DNA from 3 places in the Allobrachymonas denitrificans genome. Region 1 is predicted to be linked to each of the others. Evidence: predicted binding sites of a transcription regulator. Region 1 holds the regulator's gene; each other region holds the start of a gene.
The links. The regulator NrdR, encoded in region 1, represses ribonucleotide reductase genes. The targets are predictions, from matches to a motif close to CACNANATNTNGTG.
Positions count from the first base shown of each region.

Region 1 (9,733 bases):
AGATCTGCGCCAGCAGCATGTCGCTCTGGCGCTGGCCATGGCTCACCAGCGCTTGCGTGGCCTGGCCGCCGGCAACCAGCGCAATCGCCACGATGGCCAGCGCGACCAGCACCTCGATCAGCGTAAAGCCGCCTTGCGCCGAACTGGCAGCAGTGGGCCCGCCTTGGCGGCTGTGATGGGACGACGGAGGCATGCGGCAAGGACTCATGGTGCCGGCCCTTCCACCACCGGCCGGAAGGGCCGGATGCCATCGGTGGCCACCGTGCGCCGCATCTGCGGCTTGCCGGCGATGGCGATGGTGAGCGTCTGCGCCGGCAATACCGGCTCCGGGCCCAGCACCAATTCGATGTTTTCCGAGCGCAGCGTCTGCGCCGTGCCGCCGGATAGCACCAGCGTCGGAGCCAGCCACTCGCGGGGCTGAGTGCTGGTTTCGGGCAGTCCGGCAAAGACAAAACCATCCCCCGCCGGTTGCCATCGCACCGGAATGCCGCTCGCGCGCGATTGCGCCCGCGCCGCTTCCAGCAGCGCTGCCAGCCGGTCTGCCTCGCGTTCGATGCGGGTGTGGTCGGAATCACGCAATGTCAGCGTGGCTCCGGCCGTGGCAATCGCCATGATGACCAGCACCACCAGCAATTCGATCAGGGTGAAGCCGCGCAGCCGCCTACGCGGCGCAGCTTGTGCCGATACGGACAATAAACGCCTGCGAGGCATGGGGCTCAATGCACGCGACATCGGAAAGAGCGCCGCTGCGCAGCAGCCGGCCATCAGTCGCTTACTGCCAGCTGCCGATATCCGCGTTGCTGCCTTCCCCGCCCGGCTGGCCGTCAGCGCCGAAGGACATCACATCCACTTCGCCCTTGATGCCGGGGTTGGCGTACTGGTAGTCCTTGCCCCAGGGGTCGGTGGGCAGCTTGTCCAGGTAGGGCTTCCAGTTGGCGGGCACGGGGGCGGCAGCAGGTTTGGTCACCAGCGCCTGCAGGCCCTGCTCGGCGCTGGGATAGCGCTGGTTGTCGAGCTTGTAAAGCTTGAGCGCCTGCATCAGGTTGTTGACATCGGTCTTGGCGGCCGTTACGCGCGCATCGTCGGCGCGGCCCAGCACGTTGGGCACCACCAGCGCGGCCAGCACGCCGATGATGACGAGCACCACCATCAGTTCGATCAGGGTAAAGCCGCGTTGGGCGCGGTGCTGGCGGCTGGAGCGGGAGATTCGGTCAGACATGGGAAGTGTTTTCAGTCAATCGGGATCGCAACCGGACAATGCTAGCGGCACTTTGGGGCAAAACAGTGACACGTGGCTTTTCTGCACAGGTCGCCGTATCACCTTGCCGCATAATGCGGCAATGTCTGCCTTGACCCTGCCTTCCTTTCCTGTCGCCGCGCTGCAAGGGCTGTCCCTGCGCGAGCGCTGGGGTGTCCGCCTGTTGTCACTGCTGGTCTGGTTGCTGGTGGCGGGTGCGCTGGCATTCTGGCTGCTCGGCTCGCGTGGTCAGGGCGGCGGGGTGAGCGCCCTGGTAGCAGATACCGCGCTGCATGCGGATGACCATTTGCTGGCACGGCTGCTGGGATATTCGGATGCCCCCCCGCCTGCGGAATCTGCCGAAGCTGCAGCCACCCCCGATGGCGGCAGCGGCCGCTTCGTGCTGCAGGGCGCCGTCGCCAACCAGTTCGGCACCGGCATTGCCGTGATTGCCGTGGATGGCCAGCCCGGGCGGCCGTTCCGCGCCGGGCAGGAGGTTGCCGATGGCTGGACGCTGGAGGCCGTGGGACGGCGCTCCGCACGCCTGCAGGCCAAGGGCGGGCGGGCGATGGAGCTGAGTTTTGCAGCTGCCGGAACCGGTGCCAATCTGGCAGGCGGTGTGCCGCCGCACGGATCTTCGGCCACGCCGGTGCAACCGGTCGCACCCCAGGTGCAGGTGGCACCGCAGCCGCTGCAAACACTGCCTTCCGCGCAGGGTGGCTCCCTGGCAGGCCGGTTCTCGCGCAACGCGGGACAGGCCAATGCCACGGTTCAGGCTACGGTCGGCGACGGTGCATCGGCCACGGTGCAGGCCACCACCTCCCAGGGCAACATCGGCGCCACGGGCGATGACGACGAACCGAGGCGCAGGGATGACTGATGCGGCCGGGCTTCCCTCAGCAGCCGTCGCAGCCATGGCGCACTGCCCGGAGGAGTTGCACTATCTGATCGAGCAGCAGGTCTGGGCGCGTATTGCGGACGGCGGCGTGGCCACGATCGGCATCACCTCGCTCGGCATCGCCCTGGCCGGCGATATCTACATGTGCCGGCCCAAGCGCGCCGGTTCCCTCGTGAAGCAGGGGGATTCGATCGCCGTGGTCGAACTGGCGAAATCCATCGTTGCCGTGCGTTCGCCCGTGACGGGTGAGGTGATCGAAGTCAATCCGCTGCTGGAAGAACAGCCCGAACTGGTGCACCGGCAGCCCTATGGCGATGGTTGGTTGGTGCGCATGCGATTGACGGATTGGGAGCACGACCAGCAGCACCTGCTGCATGGCCAAGCCGTGTTGCCCGCCATGCGCCACCATGCCTGGCTGCACCGCCTGGAGTTCTGACATGGGCTATGTGGATCATGCTGCCGACGGCATCGCCATCCTGCTCTGGGCCGCCAGTCCGGAGCAGCCGGAACTGCTGCACACGCCATTCTTCTTTGCCGCTGCGGCCGCAGCCATGGACGTTCCGGTAGAAATCTACTGCACGGCCGGCAGCGTGCGCCTGCTGGTGCCCGGCGTGGCGGAAGCGCTGCAGGCGCCCATGCACCAGAAGAATATCGCCAGCGCCATGCGCGAGGCAGTGGCCCTGGGTGCGCGCATCCTGGCATGCACCGACGCGCTGCGTGCCCACGCCATCGATCCGCATGGCCTGATCCCCGAATGCACTGGGCACGGCGGGGCGGTGCAGTTCATGGCGCGTGCGGCCAATCTGCGCTGGCGTACGCTGGTGTTCTGAATGGGCCCGATTTCCTGCTGGAACCGCGCGTTTCTTCCTTGAACAGGGCTCACGCCGGCTACCGCACGTCGGGTGCCCGTACGCCTTATTTCCTGACTTCATCCACCAGCGCGGTGAACTCGTCGATATCCTGGAAGCTGCGGTACACGCTGGCAAAGCGGATATAGGCCACCTTGTCCAGCTTCTTCAGTTCGCGCATCACCAGCTCGCCCAGCTGGTGGCTGGCGATTTCGCGCTCGCCCAGGGTGCGCAGCTTTTCCTCGATGCGGCTGATGGCGCCATCGACCTGCTCGGTGCTCACGCTGCGCTTGCGCAGCGCCAGCGCGAACGAGGCCTGCAGCTTGCGCTTGTCGTACTCCACGCGACGGCTGTCCTTCTTCACCACCACCGGCATGGTCACTTCGGCCCGTTCATAGGTGGTGAAGCGCTTTTCGCACTGGCCGCACTTGCGGCGACGGCGAATGGTATCGCCTTCCTCGGACAGGCGCGTTTCCACCACCTGGGTGTCGTTGTGGCCGCAGAAAGGGCATTTCATGGCAGTCTCCCGAAAAGAAAAAGCGCCTCGTGCCGCCATCTCCCCACAGGAAGCAGGCGGCGCCGAAGCGCCCTGGCATGCGCCAGCTTAGCCGTAAACCGGGAAGCGGCGGGTCAGCTCGGCCACCTTGGCGCGCACGGCTTCCAGGTTGGCTTCGTCACGCGGGTTGTCCAGCACGTCGGCGATCAGATTGGCCGTGATGCGGGTTTCTTCTTCCTTGAAGCCACGCGTGGTCAGGGCCGGGGTGCCGATACGCACGCCGCTGGTCACAAACGGCTTTTCGGGGTCGTTCGGGATGGCGTTCTTGTTGATCGTCATGTGGGCGGCGCCCAGCACGGCTTCGGCTTCCTTGCCGGTAATGCCCTTGCTGCGCAGGTCGACCAGCATCACGTGGCTTTCGGTACGGCCGCTGATGATGCGCAGGCCGCGCTGGGTCAGCGTCTCGGCCATCACCACGGCGTTTTTCGCGACCTGTTCCTGGTAGGCCTTGAACTCGGGGCTCAGCGCTTCCTTGAAGGCCACGGCCTTGGCGGCGATGACGTGCATCAGCGGGCCACCCTGCAGGCCCGGGAAGATGGCGCTGTTGATCGCCTTCTCGTGCTCGGCCTTCATCAGGATGATGCCGCCACGCGGGCCGCGCAGGCTCTTGTGCGTGGTGGAGGTGACCACGTCGGCGTGCGGCACCGGGTTGGGGTACACGCCTGCGGCGATCAGACCGGCGTAGTGGGCCATGTCCACCATGAAGATGGCGCCGACGTCCTTGGCAACCTTGGCGAAGCGCTCGAAGTCGATGCGCAGGCTGTAGGCGGAGGCACCGGCGATGATCAGCTTGGGCTTGCACTCATGGGCCTTGCGCTCCATGGCGTCGTAGTCGATTTCTTCCTTGTCGTTCAGGCCGTAGCTCACCACGTTGAACCACTTGCCGGACATGTTCAGCGCCATGCCGTGCGTCAGGTGGCCGCCTTCGGCCAGGCTCATGCCCATGATGGTATCGCCGGGCTTGAGGAAGGCCAGGAACACGGCCTCGTTGGCGGAGGCGCCGCAGTGCGGCTGCACGTTGGCGGCTTCGGCGCCAAACAGTTGCTTCACGCGGTCGATGGCCAGTTGCTCGGCCACGTCCACATATTCGCAGCCACCGTAGTAGCGCTTGCCCGGGTAGCCTTCGGCGTACTTGTTGGTGAGCTGGGTGCCCTGCGCGGCCATCACGGCCGGGGAGGCGTAGTTCTCGCTGGCGATCAGCTCGATGTGGTCTTCCTGGCGCTGGTTCTCGGCCTGGATGGCAGCCCACAGTTCGGGATCGGTTTGTTCAATCAGGATGTTGCGCTGATACATTGGCAGTCTTTCGTCAAAAGGAGATTGACCCCTGCGCGGGATGCGGCGTCAGGGCTGCCCAGGCGAACGGCAAAAGCATCGGTGCAGGCGCAAGCGCGGCTGCAGGCAATGGCGCACTCCCCCGTGGTGATGGCGCTGCGCATGCGGGTGGCATGGCGGCCGGATCCACGTCGGCATCAGGACAGGGCCTGATGCCTATCGCCAGTCGTGCACGGGCTCAAGTGTAGCGGAATCCGGCCTGCGCTTGAACCCTGAAGGGCCGGATGCGAAGCCGGTCTGCAACGAATTTATTTCAATTGCGTGGCGTGCCGGCGGCCCGTGAAAGGACCCTCCAGGGGCTCTTACTGCGCCTGCAGTTCCTGCGTGGTGGTGTCGGCGCGGCTGTCATTGCGCGCCAGTTCCAGGCGACGGGCGCCTTCGCCCTTCAGGTTGCTGGAGGCCAGGGCACGCTGTACCAGCGGTGCGCTGCCATCCACGGACGGCGTGCTGCGCTTGCTGAAGCTGGCCTGCATCGGCGCAGCGGCGATCTGCACGCGCTTGCGGCCATCGGCATTGTCGGCCTGGGGCTTGGCGGCTGCGGTCTTCACGCTGCTGGCTGCGGGCGTCTGCGGTTCTTTCACCGGAACCTGCGCGTTGGCGGCCACGGTGCGGCCCTGGGCCACAGCCTGGATGCGTGCGTATTCGGCCAGCACCTTGTCGCCATACCCCTGGTCGGACGGCAGATTGGCCGCGCCCACATAGTATTTGAGGCCACCGCGCAGCGAACCGGCGCGCGCAATGGTTTCCTTGAGTACCTTCACGCCTACGCGCAGGTTGCTCACCGGATCAAACGCGGCCAGGTTGCCGCCCAGATGGGCATACTTGTCCGAATGGATCTTGGTCATCACCTGCATCAGGCCCTGGGCGCCCACGGTGCTCTGGGCAAAGGGGTTGAAGCTGGATTCGATCGCCATGATCGCCAGAATCAGCGAGGGGTCGATCTTTTCCTGGCTGCCGACGGCAAAGGCTTCCTTTACCAGCAGGCCCACCGGCTCGGGAGCCACGCGGTATTTCTTGCTGATCCAGTAGGTGACGGCAGCCTGCTGGCGTGGCAGGTCGCCGGGATCGGTCGCCGGGAAGCGGCCCTCGGCTGCATTGGCCTGCATCACCGGCGTGGATTCGACCGCAGATGCTGCGCTGGCAAATGTGGCGGCCGCATCCTCCGGCAGGCTGTCGATGGAAGCCTGTCCGTTCTCGGCCGGTTGCAGCCAGCCCAGCACATGGGCGGCAGCGTCGTCGCGCAACTCGGGTTGGGCAGCCAGCACGCCGGCAGACAGCACGGCGCCAATGCCCACCAGAGCCATGCTGCTGTGGGTGACCGTGAAGAATGCGCGCCCCAGCTTGCGCAGCGGGTGCTTCCAGGAAGTCATGTCACCGGCATCCGAGCGGGAGGCCAGGGTGGAATCAGGGGTTGTGGAGACGGCGGTCAAGCGCGGATCCTCGGTAATCCATCGTCCAACCCACGGACGCGGATGCTGATCGGGTTGCGGGCGGACTGCGGTGCCGGTTCTGCAGCAGGGCTGCGGGGCTTCACTATCTCAAGTGGCTGGCCAGCGGCACATGGGTTCTTCAGTGCAAGGTGTCCGCCTGCACGGGCGCAAGCCGATGAAAAAATAGGCAATGCGCAGAATCAGCGAATTCTAGAAAGGCCGCTAATTACCGGTCAAGCATTAACAACACAAACATTATTACTTTCAGGAATGATTTGGCGCTCTGGATGGCCATGATTGGCCGGGTTTTCCCCATGTTTCGGGCCGCAGTTGCGGGAGTTGTCGGGCCCTGTTTCCATGCGGTTTGCCTCTGGTGAGACGTTCCGCAGGCAAAACTTGCAAGAAATGTAATGTTTGGTATCGCGCAACGTGTTCCGGGGTGCCGGTTTCTGCGTCTGTCTTTCGGCTCCGGAGCGTTGGCGGATGACAACACCATGAAAAACCGGGCAAAATAGTCCCGATGCCGTCGTGCGCGGCATTTTCCATTTCCGGAACGACACAAACGACTACTGACATGATCCGCTTTCCACTATTTGGAGCCGGCCCCGAAGCCGAATCCAATGATTCCACCCCCGCAGGGGGCCCGGAAGCCAGCGCTTCCTCCTCCACTTCCGGCCGCCAGTCCGCGCATCCGCTCGATGCCCTGACCGGGGGCGTGTTCTCCGCCGCCACGTCGGGCGAGCGCGCCGCCCGCGTGCGTGCCTGGCTCGCCACCGAGCCCGAGCTGGCCAACATGCAGGAAGTCTTCAAGGAACTGAGCGCGCGCGACAAGGGCGCGGCCAAGGCGCTGCGCGAGAAGCTGGACGAAATCAAGCGCAGCAAGGGCCAGGAACTGCTGGCAGCCGAGTGGGGCACCAAGGCCGAGCAACTGTTGCAGACGGCCAAGCTCAATATTGCCGATGCCATGGCGTGGCAGCGGGATGCTGCCAAGGCCGGCGCACCGCTGAGCAAGGAGCCGCTGGCCAGTCTCAAGCTGCAGCTGGCTGAGCGCATCAAGACCATCGAGGACCTGCAGACCCGCGTGCAGGTGCACCGCGAAGCCGCCGTGTTGCTGGCGCAGCGCATCGAGGTGCTGTCCACCAAGAGCTGGAAGGAGGCCGATGCCGCCGAAGCCAGCCTGAATGCCGATGTGGCGCACTGGCGCGAGCAGGCGCAGGCGCTGCAGCAGGATGCCGCCTGGCAGAGCGTCGATCCCAAGCATGTGACGCAACTGGAAAGCGCAATTGAACAATTGCAGCTGGTGGTGCGTGCCTTCGAGGATGCGCTGGGCCAGACCCGTGCCGCTGTCGAGGATGCTTCCCGTCCGCTGCCTCCGGTACCTGTATGGGCCGACGAACTGCGCGTGCTGCGTGGCGAGGACGTGGCGCCTGCCGAGGCTGCGGAGCCGGCGGGCGAACCGGCAGCACTCAAGGACCCGGCCCAGGCCCAGCGCCGTGCCGATGCCGAAGCTGCCGTACAGGCCGCTGTCGCCGCTCTGGAGCAGGAGTTGGTGAGCGGCCACAGCAAGGCCAGCGTCGCTGCGGCGCAGGCGTTGCGCAATGCCCTCAAGGAGCATCGCAAGCAGGTTGGCGCCGAGCTGGAAGGAAAGGCACATGCAGTGCTGGCTTCTGCCGGCGAACTGGAAGGCTGGCAGCGCTGGCGCGCCGACCAGATCCGCCAAGAGCTGGTACAGCAGGCCGAGGCGCTGATCGACCGCCCGGAACGCACGGTGACGGTGGAGAAGGCGGCTGCAGACAAGGCTGCGGAAGCTCCGAAGCAGGAAGAAACCGGCAAGCCGGAAGCGAGTGCCGCGCCTGTGGAGCCGGCAGCGCCTGCAGAAGTGCCCGCAGCGGCACAAGCAGAAGCCATCGAAGCACCTGTGACTGAAGAATCGGCAGAGGCTGCCCCCGAGGCAGCTGTGGTGTCTGCAGAAACTGTTGACGCTGCAGAAGCAGTCGCAACCGGCGAACAGGCTCCCGTTCAGGAGGCAGAAGGCGAAGCACCTGCAGCGTCTGCCGAGAGCACCGAGGCTGCCGGCGCGCCGGCTGCTCCCGCTGCCGAAGCGACGGATGCAGTCGAGCCGGCCGCTGAAGCCGATGGCCAGACAGAACAGGCAGAAACCACCAAGCCTGAATCTGCTGTCCCCGCAAGGACACTGAAAGCCAAATCCGCAGCCAAGGCCCAGCCCGCCGGTCCGCGTCCCATGCCGACCAGCAAGCTCAGCCCGCGCAAGCTGCAGGAAACCCTGCGCCACCTGCGCGAGCAGTGGAAGCAGACCGACCAGGGCGGGGTGCCCAACCACGTGCTCTGGAAGCGCTTTGATGCCGCCTGCAACGAGGCCTACCGCATCGTTGAGGCCTGGCTGGCCTCCATGAAGGAGCATGCCGCCGAACAGAAGGCAGCACGCCTGCACCTGATGGACGAACTCAAAACCTGGGGCGAGCAGCATGCCCAGCAGGTGCAGCAGGGCGTGGCCGACTGGAAGGCCGCCCATCGCGACCTGCTCGGCTTCTCCCGCCGCTGGCGAGAGGCCGGCCACCTGAGCGAAAAGGTGTTTGCCGAGCTGCAGCCGCGCTGGAAGGCCGCCATGGCCGAAGCTGGCGCCCATCTGTATGCGGCGCAGAAAGCCAGCGCGCAGGTGCGCCAGGCCATGATCGACGAGGCACGCGAACTCGGCGCTGCCGCCAGCCTGCGCATCGATGCCATCAAGGCGCTGCAACAGCGTTGGCAGCAGGAAGCCCAGAGCGTGCCGCTGGAGCGCAAGCACGAACAGAAGTTGTGGGATGCCTTCCGCAAGCCGCTGGACGAGGCCTTCCAGCGCAAGCACCAGCAGCGCGAGCATGCCCAGGCCGCCCTGAGCGAACGCGACCAGGTCGTGGTGCAGGCCGCCAAGGCCCTGGAAGCCGCCAACGCCAAGGGCGATGCTCAAGCCATCCACGCAGCCATGCGCGCGCTGGAAGAAGCCATCAAGGGCCAGCGCGAAGCCGCTGCCGAAATGGCTGCACAGGCGGAAGAAGCCCCCGCCCCGGCAGCGGAAGCTCCGACCGACGCCGCTCCGGCGGAAGAGGGTGCACCGCGCCCGCCCGCCGCCAGCGCCATGCAACACCGCCCGGCCATTGCCGTGCGTGGCGATGACCGTCCGCAGGCCCGCATCGGCGCCCAGGGCAAGCCCCAGGAAGATCGCCGTGACGGCCGTGACCGTCGCGATGGCCGTCCGGGCGACCGCCGTGATGGCCCGCGTGGCCGCTTCGACGACCGTTTCGAGCGTGGCCCGCGCGCGCCGCGCCTGGGCGATGCCGCCTTCCGTGCCCAGCGCGATGCGCTGGACCACGCCCAGATGGCCCTGCGCAAACTGGCCGAACAGGCCCACGGCGAAACCATCACCCAGCTGCT
Region 1 is NZ_CAJQUA010000001.1:488,349-498,081, forward strand. Features, by position in the region: gene gspI (type II secretion system minor pseudopilin GspI) at 1-193, opposite strand, end outside; gene KKQ75_RS02280 (prepilin-type N-terminal cleavage/methylation domain-containing protein) at 205-711, opposite strand; gene gspG (type II secretion system major pseudopilin GspG) at 773-1,219, opposite strand; gene KKQ75_RS02290 (type II secretion system protein N) at 1,341-2,117, shown strand; gene KKQ75_RS02295 (glycine cleavage system protein H) at 2,152-2,571, shown strand; gene KKQ75_RS02300 (DsrE family protein) at 2,573-2,965, shown strand; gene nrdR (transcriptional regulator NrdR) at 3,051-3,500, opposite strand; gene glyA (serine hydroxymethyltransferase) at 3,588-4,832, opposite strand; gene KKQ75_RS02315 (lytic transglycosylase domain-containing protein) at 5,174-6,241, opposite strand; gene KKQ75_RS02320 (DUF349 domain-containing protein) at 6,876-9,733, shown strand, end outside.

Region 2 (9,733 bases), 2.0 Mb from region 1:
CCTGGCAGTACAGCACCGCGGCCAGCCGGCCCGGAAAGTCGATCGTGGTCAGCGGCGTGAGGCCGCCCAGACGCAGCGCCGTTGCCGGAACCGTGCCCGGGCAAGCCGGTATGTGCAGCTCAATCCGCATGCGTGGAGCTACGGGCAGTGGCTTCGGCAAAGAAGCGGCGCTCGCCATGCTCCCCCTGCTTGCCGATGTTGAAGCTGGCCACGGGACGGTGGTAGCCCATCACGCGGGTCCAGACCTCGCAGGGCTGGCGCTCGTGGTCTTCCAGCTGGACGGTTGCGGCGGACAAGGTGGAGGTGTGAGACATGGGAGGTCCTTTCTTTGGGGGTGGATAAAAGAGGGCGGTATGCAAGGCAACGGGTCTACAGCTGAAACCCGCAGCCGGTAGTCGGCCTGAGGCATCAGGCATCAGGCATCAGGCATCAGGCATCAGGCATCAGGCATCAGGCATCAGGCATCAGGCATCAGGCAGTGCTTCCGTTTCCTGCAGACGCTTGCGTTTCTCCGCCAGCCGCTCGGCATCGCACTTCGGACAGAATGCATGTTCGCCGGCCAGATAGCCATGCACCGGGCAGATAGAGAAGGTAGGCGTGACGGTGATGTAGGGCAGGCGAAAGCGCGTGAGGGCGCGGCGCACCAGTTCGCGGCAGGCCTCGCCGCTGGACAGGCGCTCGCCCATGTACAGATGCAGCACGGTGCCGCCGGTGTAGCGCGACTGCAGCGCCTCCTGCCGGGACAGCGCCTCGAACGGATCGTCGGTAAAGCCGACCGGCAGTTGCGAGGAGTTGGTGTAGTAGGGCTGCTCGGGCGTGCCGGCCTGCAGGATCTGGGGCCAGCGTTTGCGGTCCTCGCGCGCAAAGCGGTAGGTGGTGCCTTCGGCTGGCGTGGCTTCGAGGTTGTACAGATGGCCGGTCCGTTCCTGGAAGCTGACGATGCGCGCACGCACATGGTCGAGCAGGCGCAGGGCGAAGTCGTGGCCCCAGGGGCTGGTGATGTCGTGCGCATCCTGCGTGAAGTTGCGCACCATCTCGTTGATGCCGTTCACGCCCAGCGTGGAGAAGTGGTTGCGCAGCGTGCCCAGGTAGCGCTTGCTGTAGGGGAACAAACCCTGGTCCATCAGGCGCTGGATCAGCTTGCGCTTGATTTCCAGGCTCTGGCAGCCCAGCTCCAGCAAACGGTCCAGCGCGGCCAGCAAGGTCGGCTCGTCGCCCGCGTGCAGCAGGCCCAGGCGTGCACAGTTGACGGTGACCACGCCGATGCTGCCGGTCTGCTCCGCGCTGCCGAACAGGCCGTTGCCGCGCTTGAGCAGCTCGCGCAGGTCCAGCTGCAGGCGGCAGCACATGGAGCGCACCATGTTGGGCGAAAGTTCGGAGTTGATGAAGTTCTGGAAGTAGGGCAGGCCGTACTTGGCCGTCATCTCGAACAGGCGCCCGGCGTTCTCGCTCTCCCAGGGGAAGTCCGGCGTGATGTTGTAGGTCGGGATCGGGAAGGTGAAGGCGCGGCCCTTGGCGTCGCCGGTCATCATCACGTCCATGTAGGCCCGGTTGATCATGTCCATCTCGACCTGCAGCTCGCCATAGCTGAAGGGCATCTCTTCGCCGCCGATCACGGGGATCTGCTCGCGCAGGTCTTCCGGGCAGGTCCAGTCGAAGGTGAGGTTGGTGAATGGCGTCTGCGTGCCCCAGCGCGAGGGCACGTTGAGGTTGTAGATCAGCTCCTGCAGGCACTGCCGTACCTCGGCGTACGACATGGCGTCCTTGCGGATGAAGGGTGCCATGTACGTGTCGAAGGAGGAAAACGCCTGCGCGCCCGCCCATTCGTTCTGCAACGTGCCGAGGAAGTTGACGATCTGCCCCACCGCCGAAGACATGTGTCGCGGCGGCGCCGACTCCACCTTGCCCGGCACGCCGTTCAGGCCTTCGTGCAGCAGCGTGCGCAGCGACCAGCCGGCGCAGTAGCCGCTGAGCATGTCCAGATCGTGGATGTGGAAGTCGCCATCGCGGTGCGCCTGGCCGATCTCGGGCGGATAGACGTGCGACAGCCAGTAGTTGGCCGTGACCTTGCCCGACACGTTCAGGATCAGCCCGCCGAGCGAGTAGCCCTGGTTGGCATTGGCGTTGACGCGCCAGTCGGCCCGCGTGAGGTATTCGTTGATGGAGCTTTCCACATGCACCAGGGTTTCGCGGTCGGCGCGCAGGGTGGCGTGCTGCTGGCGGTAGGCCATGTAGGCGCGGGCGGTGGCGAGGTGGTTGGCGGCAATCAGGGTTTGCTCCACCACATCCTGGATCTGCTCGATCTGCGGGCTCTGGCCGGCAAAGCGGTGCGCCAGCACCTTGACGGCCTGGGCGGCCAGCAGGGCGGCTTCGTCAGCGCCGTATTCGCCGCTGGCAGTGCCGGCGCGCTGCAGCGCCGAGCGGATGCGAGCGGCATCAAAAACAGCGCTCTGGCCGTTGCGCTGAATCACTGCCGCGGGCAGTGTGGTCGGGGTTGTGATCTCCATGATTTCCACCTGAACACTATATGTGTGGTGGATGATAGATATCAAACACTAGATGTGGTATTGATCGAAATCAAACTTTGTCACATGGAAATCATTGCCGGGTACCGAACGCTTGCAGCAAAAAGGGAAACCCCTTGTCTGCCTGCAGGGCAAAGCTCCGCGTAAACTGCAGGCATGAACCTGCTTTTCGTTGCCGATCCCATCGAGTCCTTCGTCATCTACAAGGACACCACTTTTGCCATGATGCGCGAGGCGCAGGCGCGCGGGCACCGCATCAGCGTGTGCGAGCCGCGCGACCTGCACTGGAGCGCGCACTCGGCCAGGTCGGCCGGCCTGGTCACGGGCGCGGTGCGCGACATCATCCTGACCGGAGAGCGGCCACAGTGGTTCCGTTCCGTGCAGTCGGGCAGCGAGCGGCGCCGGGCGGCGCTGCGCGACTTCGACGCGGTGCTGATGCGCAAGGATCCGCCCTTCGACAGCGAATTCTTCTACTGCACGCACCTGCTGAGCCAGGCCGAGCGCGAGGGCGCGCGCGTATTCAACAAGCCGCAGGCACTGCGCGAACACTCCGAGAAGCTGGCCATTCTCGAGTTCGAGCAATTCATTGCACCGACGCTGGTCACGCGGCGCGAGGCGGACGTGCGCGCCTTCCATGCCGAGCACAGGGACATCATCCTCAAGCCGCTGGACGGCATGGGCGGCATGGGCATCTTCCGCGTGGGTGCCGACGGCCTGAACCTCGGCAGCATCATCGATACCCTGAATCAGGGCGGCACGCGTACGCTGATGGTGCAGAAATTCCTGCCCGAGATCGCCGAGGGCGACAAGCGCGTGCTGATCATCGATGGCGAGCCGGTGCCGTTCTGCCTGGCGCGCATTCCGCAAGGGGGCGAAGTGCGCGGCAACCTGGCCGCCGGCGGCAAGGGCGTGGCCGAGCCGGTGACCGAGGCCGACATGGCCACGGCACGCGCCATCGGGCGCGAACTGGCACCGCGCGGCCTGCTGCTGATCGGGTTGGACATCATCGGCACCAGAGTCACCGAGATCAACGTGACCAGCCCCACCTGCTTCCAGGAAATCAACGACCAGATGCAGTGCAACGTGGCGGCGCTGTTCATCGATGCACTGGAACGTGCCGTTAATACCTGATATACAAAAGAATGCATCCTTGTGACAAGGGAATGAAAGTCTCTTGACGGCCCGGTCTTTGCCCCATGGCAAGCCTCGGGTCGCTTGATTCCGCACTGAATTAGTGGGGAAAGCATGGCACAGCGCGGGCTTTCTGCCCGTTTGCGCACAAAACACAACGCTGGAAATACCCTTTGTAAGCAAATGGTTTATAAAATGTAAAAATATTTTTTGGTAAACCGTGGGTGGCACCCAAAAGGTTGCTTCCGGCTGGCATACTGGAACCTGTGAAAGCGGTACACCTGCAGTAGTGTGTGCGACAGATCACTGGGTGCCGGATGCATGTGCAGGCGTTCCAACTTCTGATGAGGTTCGGCTTTCCGTGGATGCGGAAAGCGGTTCAGTAAAGGAACAGGTGCCATATGCCATCCAGACTTTCAGCCACTCTCTCGGCCTGGCGCGCCTCGGCAGCGCGCAGCAGCCGGGCACTCCGCCAGGAGGGGCCCGGCCAGCCGGTTTCCCGCTTCCTGCAGCCCAAGCGCAGCCTGCCGCTGCTGGGACTGCTGTTTGCCCTGGTGGCCGCACCGGGCCTGCAGGCACAGCAGCCCGCCAGCGCCGCTGCCAGCGCTGCGCCCAAGGTCGCACCTGCCAGCCAGCCGGCCTCCGTCGCGGCCACGCCGGCATCGGCTGCGGTTGCGCCGGCCTCTGCCGCTTCAGGCACCTGGAAGGCTGCCCCCAACATCAAGATGCCCACCAAGGGCACGGCTGACCACACCAAGTTCAAGGAGCTGCAGGGCCCCTTCGCCAGCGGTACCGAAGTAACCAAGGTCTGCCTGAGCTGCCACACCGAGGCCGCCACGCAGGTCATGGGCACGCGCCACTGGACCTGGGACTACACCAACCCCGATACCGGCCAGGTGCTGGGCAAGAAGACCATGCTCAACGGTTTCTGCATCGGCAACCGCTCTAACGAGCCGCTGTGCCAGGGGTGCCACATCGGCTATGGCTGGAAGGACAAGAATTTCGACTTCAAGGACCAGAGCAAGGTCGACTGCCTGGTCTGTCACAACACCCTGGGCGGCTACAAGAAGATGCCCGGCACCGGTGGTGAAGTGCCGGTGGTGCGCACCGAAAACCCGCCCGGCTCCGGCAAGTTCATCGAACCGGTGGACCTGGCCCTGGTGGCCCAGCATGTGGGCAAGACCAGCAACCGCACCTGCGGCAGCTGCCACTTCCTGGGCGGCGGTGGTGACGGCGTCAAGCACGGTGATCTGGACACTTCGCTGAACAAGGCCGACAAGGCGCTCGATGTGCACATGGCCAGCAAGGCCAAGGGCGGCCAGGGCTTCCAGTGCGCCACCTGCCACCAGGCCGACTCGCACGCGATTGCCGGCAGCCGCATCAACATGACGGCCTCCGACCCGCACGGCGCCCGCATCCGCGGGGACGGCATGAGCGGCCGCAACGCTGCCACCTGCCAGTCCTGCCACGGCGACAAGCCGCACAAGGAAAGCCTGCTCGACGCACAGCGCCTGAACAACCACAGCAACAAGCTCGCCTGCCAGACCTGCCACGTGCCGGCCATGGCCCGCGGCGGCATCGCCACCAAGATGACCTGGGACTGGCAGAAGGCCGGCCAGCTCAAGGATGGCAAGCCCTTCATGAAGAAGGACGAAAAAGGCAACGTGGTCTATGACAGCAAGAAGGGTTCCTTCACCTTCGGCGAAAACGTGGTGCCCGACTACATCTGGTTCAACGGCAAGGTCAGCTACACCCTGCAGGGCGAGAAGATCAATCCCAAGGAACTGGTGAAGATCAACAGCTTCCTGGGCAGCCCGGATGACCCGAATGCCCGCGTCTGGCCGGTCAAGCGCTTCATCGGCAACCAGCCCTACGACACCGTCAACAACGTGCTGCTGGTGCCCCACGTGACCGGTGCCCCTGCAGATGCCGCCTACTGGAACACCTTCGACTGGAACAAGGCCCTCGACGTGGGTGCCAAGGCCACCGATACCAACTTCAGCGGCAAGTACGACTTCGTGAAAACCGAAATGATCTGGCCCATCACGCACATGGTGGCCCCCAAGGACAAGGCCGTGGCCTGCATCGAATGCCACAGCCCCAACGGCCGCCTCAAGGATGTGCCCGGACTGTACGTGCCTGGTCAGGTGCAGTTCCCCTGGCTGGAACGCATCGGCTGGATCGCCGCCGGTCTGGCAGTGCTCGGAGTGCTGCTGCACGCCACGCTGCGCCTGCTGTCGCGTAACAAGAAAACTTCGGGAGTGTGATCATGGCTGAACCGAAACTCCATACCGTGGCCCCGGCCCAGGCCGGGCAAGCAACCCGCATCTACATCTTCAAGGGCTATGAACGCCTGTGGCACTGGATGCAGGCCATCCTGATCAGCCTGATGCTGGTCACCGGCTTCGAAATCCACGGCACCTACCAGTTGCTGGGCTTCGATGCTGCGGTGCGCCTGCACACGCTGGCCGCCTGGATCCTGATCGTGCTGTGGCTGTTCACGCTGTTCTGGCACGTGACGACCGGCGAATGGCGCCAGTACTCGCCCACCACGACCAAGATCGGTGCGATGATGAAGTTCTACGCCTCGGGCATCTTCCGTGGCGAAGAGCATCCCTACGAAATCACCGCCGCCAAGAAGCACAACCCGCTGCAGCGCATGACCTACCTCGGCCTGCTGGTGGTGGTGCTGCCCCTGGTGTGGATCAGTGGCCTGCTCTACATGTTCCGCGCCTACTGGCCGGCGCTGGGCCTGGAAAACGTGCTCAGCCTGTACTGGGTGGCCGTGGCGCATACCGCTGGCGCCTTCATGATCCTGGTCTTCCTGATCATGCACCTGTACCTGATCACCACCGGCCATACCGTGGGTTCGCAGCTCAAGGCCATGATCACGGGGTGGGAAGAGCTTCCTGGCGCCGGCGAACGCAAGGCCTGAGTCTCCTCCGACGGGGCGCTGGCAGCGCCCCTTGAAGCCAGCCGGAGCGGCATATGCCCCACCGGCTTTTTTGTGGCTCAGGCCGAGTGGCCGGTTTCCTGCTGCAACTGGCGCAGGCGGCGGTACAGCGTGCGCTCGCTGATGCCGAGCGCGCGCGCCAGCTCTGCGCGATTGCCCGCATGGCGCTGCAGTGCCTGCAGCAGGGCCTGACGCTCGAGTTGCTGCAGGGTTGCGACAGGCGCCGCACGGAAAGCGCTGCCAGCGTCCGCAAGGGCGGTGGTGCCGTGGCCAGGGGAGGCCGCGGAGGCGGGCAGACTGTACGCACCGGGCAGGGCCGCAGCAGCTTGCCAGGCCGTTGCCTCGGGCTGCAGTGCCTGCGCCATCAGTGCCGCATCCAGCACCTCGCCATCGGCCAGCAGGCAGGCGCGCTCCAGCACATTGCGCAGCTCGCGCACGTTGCCGGGGAAGGGCCAGGTCTGCAGGCAATGCAGCGCAGCGGCACTGAGCCGCATGTCGCGCCCCGGTGCCAGGCGTTGCAGCAGGTGCGCGGCCAGCGCGGGAATGTCCTGCACCCGCTCGCGCAGCGGCGGCAGCCGGATCGGAAAGGTGGACAGGCGGTAGTACAGGTCCTGGCGGAACTTGCCGGCAGCCACCATGTCGGGCAGGCTGCGGTGCGAGGCCGAGATCAGCCGCACATCCACATGGCGCAGCTCGGTGCTGCCGACGCGGCGGTAGGTGCCGGTTTCGAGCAGGCGCAGCAGCTTGACCTGCATGGACAGTGGTATGTCGCCCACCTCGTCCAGGAACAGGGTGCCCCCGCTGGCAGCCTCGACCAGACCGGGCTTGCTTTGCGAGGCACCGGTAAAGGCGCCTTTCTCGTGGCCGAACAGTTCCGATTCGAACAGGGTCTCGGCCAGGCTGGCGCATTCCACCACCACGAAGGCATGGCTGCGCCGGTTGCTGCTTTCGTGCAGCGCATGCGCCACCAGTTCCTTGCCGGTGCCGGATTCGCCGTGCAGCAGCACGCTGGCCTCGGAGGGCGCCACGCGCGACACCATTTCCAGCATGCGGCGGAAGGCCGGCGAGGTGCCGGTTAGCCGGGGGCCGCCCTCGGGTGCATGCATGCGCAGCGGCTCCATCTTCTCGATGAAGTAGCGCAGCTCGCCGCGGGCATTGCGGATGGGCGCCAGTTCGATCTGCACGTATTCCTCGCCCTGCGGCGTATGGTGCAGGTGCAGCACGCGCTCGCGCTGGCCGGATTGCAGCGCCTGCGCCAGCGGGCAGGTTTCACCGGCCTGGTCGCAGGGTACATCGGAGCGGTGCGAGGCTTCGTGGCAGCGCTGGCCGATGATGGCGGCGCTGTGGCCATAGATGCGCTGGTAGGCGGCATTGGCAGCGCGGATGCGGTAGGCGCTGTCGCAGACGATGTGCGGCTCGGGCAGGCTGTCGAGGTAGGACAGCATTTCATGCGGCAGCGTGTCGGTGGGGACGGGTGACATGCCTGTCATTCTGGCAGAAATGCTGTCAGAATGACAGTGGCATTGACACGGGTCAAGACTTTGGCGAACAGCAGCCGTTTGCAAGCCCTTGTTTTCTGCCGTATTTGCAAGTTGGCACGATTCTTGTATGGATGGAGGCATGCGCATGCAATGGTCTGATTCCGCACTCGTGCGCCACCTGGTCTGGGTGGTGCTGGTCAAGCTGGTCCTGCTCACGGCCATCTGGTGGGCGTTCTTCCGCAGCGAGCGGGTGCAAGCCGACGCGGGCAGCACGGCAGCGCACGTTCTCGTCTCCCCCTCATCGTCAGGAGCTTCGCAGTGATATCCGAACAACTGGTTGACTTGTCGCGGCTGCAGTTTGCCGCCACGGCCATGTACCACTTCCTCTTCGTGCCGCTCACGCTCGGCATGGTCTGGCTGCTGGTGATCATGGAAAGCGTTTACGTGATGACCGGCAAGGTCATCTGGAAGGACATGACGCGCTTCTGGGGCAAGCTGTTCGGCATCAACTTCGCCCTGGGCGTGACCACCGGCATCACGCTGGAATTCCAGTTCGGCACCAACTGGGCCTATTACTCACACTATGTGGGCGATATTTTCGGCGCGCCGCTGGCGATCGAGGGGCTGATGGCCTTCTTCCTCGAATCGACCATGATCGGCCTGTTCTTCTTCGGCTGGGACCGTCTGAGCAAGCCGCAGCATTTGCTGGTGACCACGCTGATGGCCATCGGCACCAATCTGTCGGCGCTGTGGATCCTGATTGCCAACGGCTGGATGCAGGCCCCGGTGGGCGCCGAGTTCAACTTCGAAACCATGCGCATGGAGATGACCGACTTCATGGCCATCGTGTTCAACCCGGATGCGCAGGCCAAGTTCGTGCACACCGTGTCGGCCGGCTACGTGACGGGTGCCATGTTCGTGCTGTCCATCTCGGCCTGGTACCTGCTCAAGGGGCGCAACGTGGAGTTTGCCAAGCGCAGTTTCCGCGTGGCGGCTGCCTTTGGCCTGGCGTCCATCCTGTCGGTGATCGTGCTGGGAGATGAATCCGGCTATACCGTGGGCGAGGCGCAGCAGACCAAGATGGCCTCGCTCGAGGCGATGTGGGAAACCGAGCCGGCGCCGGCCGGGCTCAAGCTGGTGGCCGGCATCAACGAGGCCGAGCAGAAGAACGACTGGGAGATCGAGATTCCGTGGGTGATGGGCATCATCGGTACGCGCTCGCTCGACCGGCAGATTCCCGGCATCCACGATATCAAGCAGAAGAACCGCGAGCGCATCGAGCGCGGCATTCCGGCCGTGGTGGCGCTGGAGGCCCTGCGCAAGGACCGCAACGATGCCGAGGCGCTGCGCGTATTCAAGGAACACCAGAACGATCTGGGCTTCGGTCTGCTGCTGAAGAAATACACCACCGACGTGCGCCAGGCCACGCCCGAAATGATCCAGAAGGCGGTGGACAGCACGGTGCCGCGCGTGACGCCCATGTTCTGGAGCTTCCGCATCATGGTCGGGCTGGGCTTTCTGATGCTGGCGCTGTTTACGCTGGCGTTCTGGGAAACGCTCAAGGGCCGCTTCAGCGAGAAGCGCTGGCTGCTGCACTGGGCGCTGTGGATGCTGCCCGCGCCCTGGATCGCCGCCGAACTGGG
Region 2 is NZ_CAJQUA010000001.1:2,465,812-2,475,544, forward strand. Features, by position in the region: gene KKQ75_RS11595 (anaerobic ribonucleoside-triphosphate reductase activating protein) at 1-130, opposite strand, end outside; gene nrdD (anaerobic ribonucleoside-triphosphate reductase) at 120-314, opposite strand; gene KKQ75_RS11605 (ribonucleoside triphosphate reductase) at 465-2,507, opposite strand; gene gshB (glutathione synthase) at 2,682-3,656, shown strand; gene KKQ75_RS11615 (tetrathionate reductase family octaheme c-type cytochrome) at 4,058-5,923, shown strand; gene KKQ75_RS11620 (cytochrome b/b6 domain-containing protein) at 5,926-6,591, shown strand; gene KKQ75_RS11625 (sigma-54 interaction domain-containing protein) at 6,669-8,090, opposite strand; gene cydP (cytochrome oxidase putative small subunit CydP) at 8,236-8,412, shown strand; gene KKQ75_RS11635 (cytochrome ubiquinol oxidase subunit I) at 8,409-9,733, shown strand, end outside.
Region 2: a site for NrdR is predicted at 2,554-2,567, ahead of KKQ75_RS11605 (ribonucleoside triphosphate reductase). Genes of this name have one in related genera too.

Region 3 (9,733 bases), 1.4 Mb from region 1:
AGGACACCGCGTTCAGCTTGCCGGCCTTGATGGTCGACTTTTCGGCATGGGTGGCGGCCATGGTGCGCAGGTAGTAGGTGGTCTTGAGGCCGCGCAGCCAGGCCAGGGTGTAGGTGTCGTGCAGCTTCTTGCCGCTGGCGCCGGCGATGTAGATGTTCAGGCTTTGTGCCTGGTCGATCCACTTCTGGCGGCGCGAGGCGGCTTCGACCAGCCATTGCGGCTCCACCTCGAACGCGGTGGCGTACAGGGCCTTGAGGTCTTCCGGCACGCGGTCGATCTGGCGCAGCGAGCCGTCGAAGTGTTTCAGGTCCATCACCATCACTTCGTCCCACAGGCCCAGGCGCTTGAGGTCGCGCACCAGCGCGGCATTGATGATGGTGAACTCGCCGCTCAGGTTGCTCTTGACCGACAGGTTGCCGAAGCAGGGCTCGATCGAGGCATCGACGCCGATGATGTTGCTGATGGTGGCCGTGGGCGCAATCGCCACGCAGTTGGAGTTGCGCATGCCGTGCTGGCGGATGCGCTCGCGCAGGGCCTCCCAGTCCAGCGTGCTGCTGCGGTCCACTTCGACGTAGCCGCCGCGGGCCTGCTCCAGCAGGGTCAGGCTGTCCAGCGGCAGGATGCCCTGGTCCCAGAGCGAGCCGCGGTAGCTGCTGTAGCGGCCACGCTCCTCGGCCAGCGCGCTGGAAGCCTCGTAGGCGTAGTAGCAGATGGCTTCCATGGACTGGTCGGCAAATTGCACCGCTGCATCGCTGGCGTAGGGCACGCGCAGCGCGTACAGCGCATCCTGGAAGCCCATCAGGCCCAGACCGACCGGGCGGTGGCGCAGGTTGGAATCGCGCGCCTTCTTCACGGCGTAGTAGTTGATGTCGATCACGTTGTCGAGCATGCGCATCGCAGTGGCGATGGTCTTGCGCAGCTTGGCGTGGTCTAGTTCCTTGCCCTTGGCGCCGTCCGCGAGGTGCTGCAGCAGGTTGACCGAGCCCAGGTTGCAGACGGCGATCTCGTTGTCGTTGGTGTTGAGCGTGATCTCGGTGCACAGGTTGCTGGAGTGCACCACGCCCACGTGCTGCTGCGGGCTGCGCACGTTGCAGGCATCCTTGAAGGTGATCCAGGGATGGCCGGTTTCGAACAGCATGGACAGCATCTTGCGCCACAGGTCCACCGCGGGCAGGGTCTTGCTCGGGCTGATTTCGCCGCGTGCCGCTTTCTCTTCGTAGGCGACGTAGGCCTGTTCAAAGTCGGCGCCGAACTTGTCGTGCAGGTCGGGCACGCTGGAAGGCGAGAATAGCGTCCATTGGCCTTTTTCCATCACGCGGCGCATGAACAGGTCGGGAATCCAGTTGGCGGTGTTCATGTCATGCGTGCGGCGGCGGTCGTCGCCGGTGTTCTTGCGCAGCTCCAGAAACTCCTCGATGTCCAGATGCCAGCTTTCCAGGTAGGTGCAGACTGCGCCCTTGCGCTTGCCGCCCTGGTTGACGGCCACGGCCGTGTCGTTTACCACCTTGAGGAAAGGCACCACGCCCTGCGATTCGCCGTTGGTGCCCTTGATGTGGCTGCCGAGGGCGCGCACACGCGTCCAGTCGTTGCCCAGGCCGCCGGCGAACTTGGAGAGCAGCGCGTTTTCCTTGATGGCTTCGTAGATGCCGTCCAGGTCGTCCGGCACCGTCGTGAGGTAACAGCTCGAAAGCTGCGAGCGGCGCGTGCCGCTGTTGAACAGCGTGGGCGTGCTGCTCATGAAGTCGAACGAGGACAGCACCTCGTAGAACTCGATGGCGCGTGCCTCGCGCTCGATTTCGTTCAGCGCCAGGCCCATGGCCACGCGCATGAAGAAGGCCTGCGGCAGTTCGATACGGCGCTTTTTCACGTGCAGGAAGTAGCGGTCGTACAGGGTCTGCAGGCCGAGGTAGTCGAACTGGTCGTCGCGCTCGGGCTTGAGGGCGGCGCCGAGCTGCTTCAGGTCGAACTGCAGCATCTTTTCGTCGAGCAGTTCGGCCTCTACGCCCTCTTTGATGAATTGCGGGAAGTAGTCCGCATAACGCATGGCCAGCTGCTCGCGCGTAACTTCCTCGCCCAGCACTTCGCGTGCCATGGTATGCAGCAACAGGCGGGCGGTGACGTAGGTGTAGTCGGGGTCGAGCTCGATCCTGGTGCGTGCGGCCAGGATGGCGGCCTTGTGCACTTCGGCCAGCGGCACACCATCGTAGAGGTTGCGCACGGTTTCGCTGATGATGACGTCGGGCTGCACGTCGGCGCCGAGGCCGGTGCAGGCGGTGCTGATCAGGGTGCGCAGCGCGGCTTCGTCCAGCGGGGTGCGGATGCCGTTGTCCAGCACGTGCAGCACGGGCGCAGGGGCCACGGCCTGTTGTTGCGCCTGCTGCTGGGCGCGCTCCTGCGCACGCTTTTCGCGGTACAGCACATAGGCGCGGGCCACCTCGTGGTAGTCGCTGCGCATCAGCTGCAGCTCTACCTGGTCCTGCACGTCCTCGATGTGGAAGGTGCCGCCGTTGGGGCGCGAGCGCAGCAGCGCCTTGACCACGCCCTGCGTGAGCTGCTCGACCACCTCGCGCACAGTGCTGGAGGCAGCGCCCTGCGAACCATGCACGGCCAGGAAGGCCTTGGTCATGGCAACGGCGATCTTCTGCGGCTCGAACGGCACCACGGCGCCGTTGCGGCGAATGATCTGGTAGTGGGCGTAAGGGGAGTCGCTGCTGGCTTTGGGGGCGCCATGCACCGGCTGGAACGGCGTGGCTGCGGCGAACGTGCTGGGAGCGAGGGTGGCGGACATCGGGACTTCCTGCTGGGAGCGGCCGGCGCAACGGCTGCGGAGAATGGGGGCTGCTTGCCCTACCGGGACGGCACCCGGATTGCACTGCGCTGCAAGGGTGCCGCGCCCTGCCCTCGCCGCCTGTCGCCCTGTCTGGCGGAGGTGCGCGGCTGGTTGAGTGGAAAGCGCGTGAGGGGAATCATAACCACATATCTAGTGTCGATCATAGATAGAAACGCTATTGGTGGTGTTTTTGACTGTTTTTTGGACAAAACAGGGCCGCCCTCTCTCCCACGTGGAAAGCGCTTGCCTCAAAATAGGGGGAGGCGCTGAAACAGGCTGTGTACAAGGGGGCGCACAGGCGTCAGCAGGCCCGTGCAGTGCGGCTTTTTCTGCGCAGATCAGGGCTTGATTACTCTGAAATTTCAGGGTGCAACTTGCTCAGGAAACCATTCCCGCGGCCAGTGCGTGAGCTGCTGCAGCCGCGGCCAGTCGAAGCCGGGACCGGGGTCCTGCTTGCGGCCGGGTGCGATGTGTTCGTGGCCGGCCACATGGGCCAGCGGGTACTGCAGGCGGATGGCTTCGCCAAGTTCGGCCAGCGCCTGGTACTGGGCCGGCTCGAAGGTATCGCCTTCCAGACCTTCCAGCTCCACGCCGATGGAATCGTCATTGCAGTTGCTGCGTTCGCGCCAGCAGGAGGGACCTGCGTGCCAGGCGCGGTCATCGCAGCTGACGAACTGCCACAGGCTGCCGTCGCGCCGGATCAGGAAATGGCTGGACACTTCCAGCCCGCGGATCTGCTGGAAGTAGGGATGGGCGTCCCAGTCGAGCGTGTTGGCGAACAGCTGCAGCACTTCGGGGCCACCGTACTGCCCCGGTGGCAGGCTGATGGAATGCACGACCAGCAGGTCGATGCACGCGCCTTGCGGGCGCGGGCCGAAGTTGGGCGAGGGCTGATGGGCGGCGTGGCGATACCAGCCGCGGTTCCACAGAGGCTGTCTCATGCGGCCGCCTTGGGGATGCCTGCTGCCGGAGTCAGGCGCTCCGCAGGGGTCTGGGGAGCTGCCAGTGTATGCCGAGCCGATGGAGCCCGACGAGCAGCCGCGCTCCCTGGCGGCCTCTTCATGACGATACCCCGTTGTGTTCCGCCGGGCTGCGTGCGCCGAGGCGCGCATGCTCCTTGCTGCAGAACCATTGGCCGTCATGCTGCACCCCGTCCTGCCGCACCACGTGCACACCGCAGTGGGCACAGCGCACCGTGGCCTGCGGCACGCGCGGCGCCTGCGCGGCACGGCGCTCGCGCAAGGCATCCTTGCGGTTGCTGTTCCAGATCCAGAAGGCGATCGCGACGACCGCCAGCACCACCAGGTATTTCATCGCTGTGTTCGGGTTGGCTGCTGACTGCGTGCGGCAATGCACGGGCTCACAGCGGGGTAAGGGAATGACGGTGCAATGCCGCGCACACCCGCTACGGGAAATGGTGCGTCGGCAGGCAGGACTTGGCGCCAGTGCGGCGCATGCGACAGATGATCAGCCACGGTGCAGCACCACCTCCAGCATGAAGTGGTAGCCTACATAGCTCAGCAGCAACAGGCCGGCACCGGCATACACCATGCGCACCGCACGCTGACCGCGCCAGCCCAGGCTGTGGCGGCCCCAGAGCAGGGCCGCGAACACCACCCAGGACAGCAGGGAGAAAATGGTCTTGTGGCTCCAGCGCCAGTGGCTGCTGGTGACTGCGCCATACAGGTGCTCGCTGTAGAACCAGCCCTGCAGGATAGTGATGGTAAGCAGCACGAAGCCCAGCGTGACGAAGCGGAAGGTGAGCCGTTCGAGCGTGAGCAGGGGCAGCATCTTCGGCCCCTCGTCAGCGCTTTCGTCTCGCAGCAGGGCCGGGCCTTCGCGCATGCGGGCTTCGGCGCGCGTCATCAGCCAGGCGTGCCAGACCGCGACGGCAAACAGGCCGTAGGAAGCCAGCCCCAGCGCGAGGTGCAGCGGCAGCAATTCGGAAGTGGCGGACTTGAGCGGCGATCCGGGAAACAGCCAGGCCAGCAGCACGGTAACCGCGCCGGTGACGGCCAGTCGCCAGCGCAACTGCATCAGCGGGTAGTTGATGCTTTCGACCGCATAGGCCAGCAAGGCCAGCCAGGCCGTCATCGACAGGGCCGGGCCGAAACCGAAGCGCGGCGGACTGGTCAGCCCGAGGCCGATCACTACGGCATGCAGCAGGGCCGCCACGCCGAGCAGGACGGCGCCGGTGCGGCTCAGCTTCGCCCGCCCATGACACACACCCGCTGCAGCCAGATAGGCGGCCGCGCTGGCAAAGGTCAATATGGGGACGTAAGACTGGGCACTGGCTACAATCATGGACTACAGTTTATCTTCTCCGGCCATGGCTTGTAGCGGATGGGTTTGCTCCGTGTCAAATCCCCGCCGACTGCCCGCCGCCTCGCCTGGCCGTACACCCCCTTCCGAAAGCGCCCTGCCCCATGGCTTCCGCACTCACCGACAAACTCTCGCGCCTCGTCAAGAACCTGAGCGGCCAGGCGCGCATCACCGAAAGCAACGTGCAGGACATGCTGCGCGAGGTGCGCATGGCCCTGCTCGAGGCCGACGTGGCGCTGCCGGTGGTGAAGGACTTCATTGCCCGCGTCAAGGACAAGGCCATGGGCCAGGAGGTGCTGGGCTCGCTCAAGCCGGGCCAGGCGCTGGTCGGCATCGTCAACCGCGAGCTGGCCGCCACCATGGGCGAGGGCATCAGCGACCTGAACCTGTCGGTGCAGCCGCCGGCGGTGATCCTGATGGCGGGTCTGCAGGGTGCCGGTAAAACCACGACGACCGGCAAGCTGGCCAAATACCTGATCGAGAAGCGCAAGAAGAAGGTGCTGACGGTGTCCGGCGACGTGTACCGCCCGGCCGCCATCGAGCAGCTCAAGACCGTGACGCAACAGGTGGGGGCCGAGTGGTTCCCCAGCTCGCCCGACCAGAAACCGGTGGACATTGCCCGCGCGGCGCTGGACTATGCGAAGAAGCATTACATCGACGTGCTGCTGGTGGATACGGCCGGTCGTCTGGCCATCGACGAAGCGCTGATGGCCGAGATCAAGGCGCTGCACGGCGCCGTCCATCCAGTGGAAACGCTGCTGGTGGTGGATGCCATGCAGGGCCAGGATGCGGCCAATACCGCCAAGGCCTTCAAGGAAGCGCTGCCGCTCACCGGCGTGGTGCTGACCAAGCTGGATGGTGACTCGCGCGGTGGTGCAGCGCTGTCGGTGCGCAAGATTGCCGATGCGCCGATCAAGTTCGCCGGTATCAGCGAGAAGATGGACGGTCTGGAGCAGTTCGACGCCGAACGCCATGCCGGCCGCATCCTGGGCATGGGCGATATCGTGGCGCTGGTGGAACAGGTCACTTCCGGCGTGGATATGGAGGCTGCTCAGAAGCTGGCGGCCAAGGTCAAAAAGGGCGACGGCTTCGACCTGAACGACTTCCTCGGCCAGCTGCAGCAGATGAAGCAGATGGGCGGCCTGTCCAGCCTGATGGACAAGCTGCCCACGCAGATCACCGCCAATGCCAAGCCCGGCGATCTGGACCGTGCCGAGAAGGACATCAAGCGCAAGGAAGGCATCATCTGCAGCATGACGCCTCAGGAGCGCAAGAAGCCCGAGCTGATCAAGGCCACGCGCAAGCGCCGCATTGCGGCCGGCGCCGGTGTGCAGGTGCAGGAAGTGAACCGGCTGCTCAAGGAATTCGAGCAGATGCAGGAGATGATGAAAAAGATGAAAGGCGGCGGGCTGATGAAGATGATGCGCCGCATGGGGGGCATGAAGGGGCTGGGTGGGCTTGGAGGCCTGGGAGGCGGTGGCTTTCCTGGGGGCGGCTTCCCTCCTGGAGGAGGCTTGCCTCGCTGAAGCCTCTTGGTACGTTAGAGGCGGAATAGAAAATGCCGGCAAGTAGCCGGCATTTGTTTTTCTGCATGCTGGCGCGGCAAGAACCACGCCATCAGTCAAGCTGCCTTAATTCGGCGGATCGCGGTGGCGCGTGTTGGACACCGCCGTCAGGATGCCGATGCCCAGCAGGACCACGGCGCCGATGATGATGTAGAGCTGCGGTACGCCAGCCACCGTTGCGCCCCAGGCGAGGCCGCCGATGACAATCAGGAAGCCGATCATGTAGAGCAGGAAGGACATGTTGTTTCTCCTTGAAGTGCTTGCATGTCCTGCATTGTGATCAGCCCTGCCAGGGTGCCCTATCGGCCGGTTACTGCATCGCGCGTCAGTGCGGTCCGACACGGTCGCCTTTCAGCGACCGTGCTGTTGAAGACCCTTCCCAAGCCCGCTCAAGGCTTCGCAAAGGCGGAATATGGGCGCTTCTGGCTGACCGGGGCAAAGTCCAGCTTGCCGCCTTTCCATTGCAAGGGGCGCCAGCAAACCTCTGCCTCGGCACGCGAACGGAACTGCGTCTGACCGCACAGCGGCCCGCCTACGCCCAGCCAGACGCGCGCGGTTTGCCCGCTTCGCTCCAGGTAAACGCCCGACACGCCGTGGGTGAAGGCCTGCTTGGCAGAGCCGGCCGCATCGCTGACATAGACGCTGACGGAAGCTCCGCCGGATCCCCCGGAGAAGTGCGAAGCCGCACCATCGCAGTCGAACTCGCCTTCATTGATCACGTAGTCCGCCCGGCCATCGCCGGTGATGTCGGCAGTCTGCAGCAGGCGCGGTGAGCGCTCCGGACGCCCTCCCACGTCCTTGCACTGGGCTCGCATGTCGGCAATGTGGGCCTTGACAGGGGCTGGCAGAGCGGGAGCCGCCATGGCCGCGGAAGCGCCCAGTCCCAGCCCCCATACCGTCAACAACAACCCGCTCGCCCATTGATTTTTGCGCATGAGCATCTCCTTGGAAATAAATTGTTTGAATTATATTGGCACTACTGTGTAAATTGAACGGGCGTTTTTCGTCATATAGATAGACATAAAGATCAAGGTCTTCTGACGTTTTCCGGAGTAACCGCTCTCTGGATTCCATCTGGGCCCCTTCTCGCCGCTGAGCCCGCCCAAGGCCGGCCAGCTGGTCACGGTGCGCTAGGACGGGTTGCCCGGCGCCCGTCCGGTGACGGTGAATTTCCGCTGACGGATTGCGCTGAAATATAACGAAACACAGCGAAACCCCGCCGAGATGACCGCGGCGGGATGCCCCGGCACCATGGAAGCATGTTCCACCCTCTCCTGAAGGAGCTTCCATGAAACCCTGGATCAAACGCATCGTGCTGGGCTTTGCCGGCATCACCCTCGTCGTTGGCGGCCTGACGGCCTGCGGCGTTTCCCGCTATCACGGCACGGGCAGCATGAGCGAGGCCGACGCCACCGCCTGGCGAGCCAAGCAGATCGAACGTGTGGCCGATCGCCTGGATCTGGATGCCGCGCAGAAAGCCAAGCTCGCCGCCCTGGGCGAAATGATGGCGCTGCAGCGCAAGGCCCTGCGCGGCAATGCGGACAACCCGCGTGCCGAATTCCAGGCGCTGATTGCCGGCCCGAAGTTCGACCGCACCGCGGCCCAGAATCTGGTGCAGCAAAAGACCGACGCCATCCGCGCCGGCAGCCCGCAGGTGATTGCCGCCATGGGCGACTTCTATGACAGCCTGCGCCCCGAGCAGCAGCAGAAGGTGCGCGATTTCATGCAGAAGCAGAAGCGCTTTCGCCGCATGTAAGGCAGGGCATCATGGAAAACGCAAGCATGCAACGCCATAGTTCCCGCATCATCGCCCTGCACTGGCTCACGCTGGCGCTGCTCGGCGGTGCCTTCGTCCTCGGCAAGGCCGTCACGCAGGCTCGCGAAAGCGGCAGTGTCACCTTGACCGATTACCAGTGGCATCTGGTGGCGGGCCTGCTGGTGCTGGCCGCCACTGCGCTGCGCCTGTTCTTTCGCCGGCGCGACGGCGTGCCGGCTCCGGCGCTGCAGCCGCGTCTGTACCAGGCGCTGACGCGCTGGGTGCATCGTGGCCTGTACGCAGTGCTGATCCTGGTGCCGCTGAGCGGCATGGCCACGGTGCGCAGCAGCGCCATCGGCCAGGCCCTGTCTGCCGGCAATGCCGCGCTGCTGCCGGCCAGCCTGCAAAGGGTGACCATGCTGGGTGTGCACAAGACGCTGATCGGCGTGCTGGTGCTGCTGGTGACGCTGCATGTGCTGGCGGCGCTCAAGCACCAGTTCGTCAATCGCGACCGCCTGCTGGCTCGCATGGGGCTGGGACGTCCCTGAGCGTGTGTGCGGTGTCACAATGAGCGCCATGGCACGCATCCTGCTGATCGATGACGATACGGATCTGGGGCCGCCGCTGGCGGCCTATTTCCGTCGCTTCGGCCTGGAGCTGGTGCAGGCATTTGCGCCCTCCGAAGGGCTTGGCTTGCTGCGTTCCGGCGGCTTCGATGCTGCCATTCTCGACGTGATGCTGCCGGAAATGGACGGTTTCGAACTGTGCCGCACCATCCGGCGCGAGAGCGATCTGCCGATCGTGATGCTGACGGCACGCGGTGATGTGATGGACAGGGTGGTCGGGCTGGAGCTGGGGGCGGATGACTATCTGCCCAAGCCGTTCGAGCCGCGCGAACTGGTGGCGCGCTTGCAGACCGTGCTGCGGCGCCTGCGTGTACCCGCGCCCGCTTCGGCTGCTTTGGAGGGTCCGTTGCGTTTCGAGGGGCTGGAAGTCGATCCCGTCACACGCACGGCAAAACGTCAGGGCGAGCCGCTGGAACTGACCAGTACCGAGTTCGACCTGCTTTTGCTGCTGGCCCGCGCGCCGGCGAAAGTGCACAGCCGGGACGATATCCTGGCCGCGCTGCGCGGACACGATGCCGACCTGTACACCCGCGCGGTGGACATCGTGGTGAGCCGCCTGCGCAAGAAGCTGGAACCGCTCGACTGCATTCGTACTGTGCGTCATGCAGGCTATTCGCTGGCGCTGCCACCCTTG
Region 3 is NZ_CAJQUA010000001.1:1,924,764-1,934,496, forward strand. Features, by position in the region: gene KKQ75_RS08980 (ribonucleoside-diphosphate reductase subunit alpha) at 1-2,788, opposite strand, end outside; gene ampD (1,6-anhydro-N-acetylmuramyl-L-alanine amidase AmpD) at 3,193-3,771, opposite strand; gene KKQ75_RS08990 (PP0621 family protein) at 3,890-4,144, opposite strand; gene KKQ75_RS08995 (cytochrome C assembly family protein) at 4,298-5,134, opposite strand; gene ffh (signal recognition particle protein) at 5,257-6,678, shown strand; gene KKQ75_RS09005 (SoxR reducing system RseC family protein) at 6,784-6,957, opposite strand; gene KKQ75_RS09010 (hypothetical protein) at 7,107-7,652, opposite strand; gene KKQ75_RS09015 (Spy/CpxP family protein refolding chaperone) at 8,006-8,473, shown strand; gene KKQ75_RS09020 (cytochrome b) at 8,500-9,021, shown strand; gene KKQ75_RS09025 (response regulator transcription factor) at 9,050-9,733, shown strand, end outside.
Region 3: a site for NrdR is predicted at 2,973-2,986, ahead of KKQ75_RS08980 (ribonucleoside-diphosphate reductase subunit alpha). Genes of this name have one in related genera too.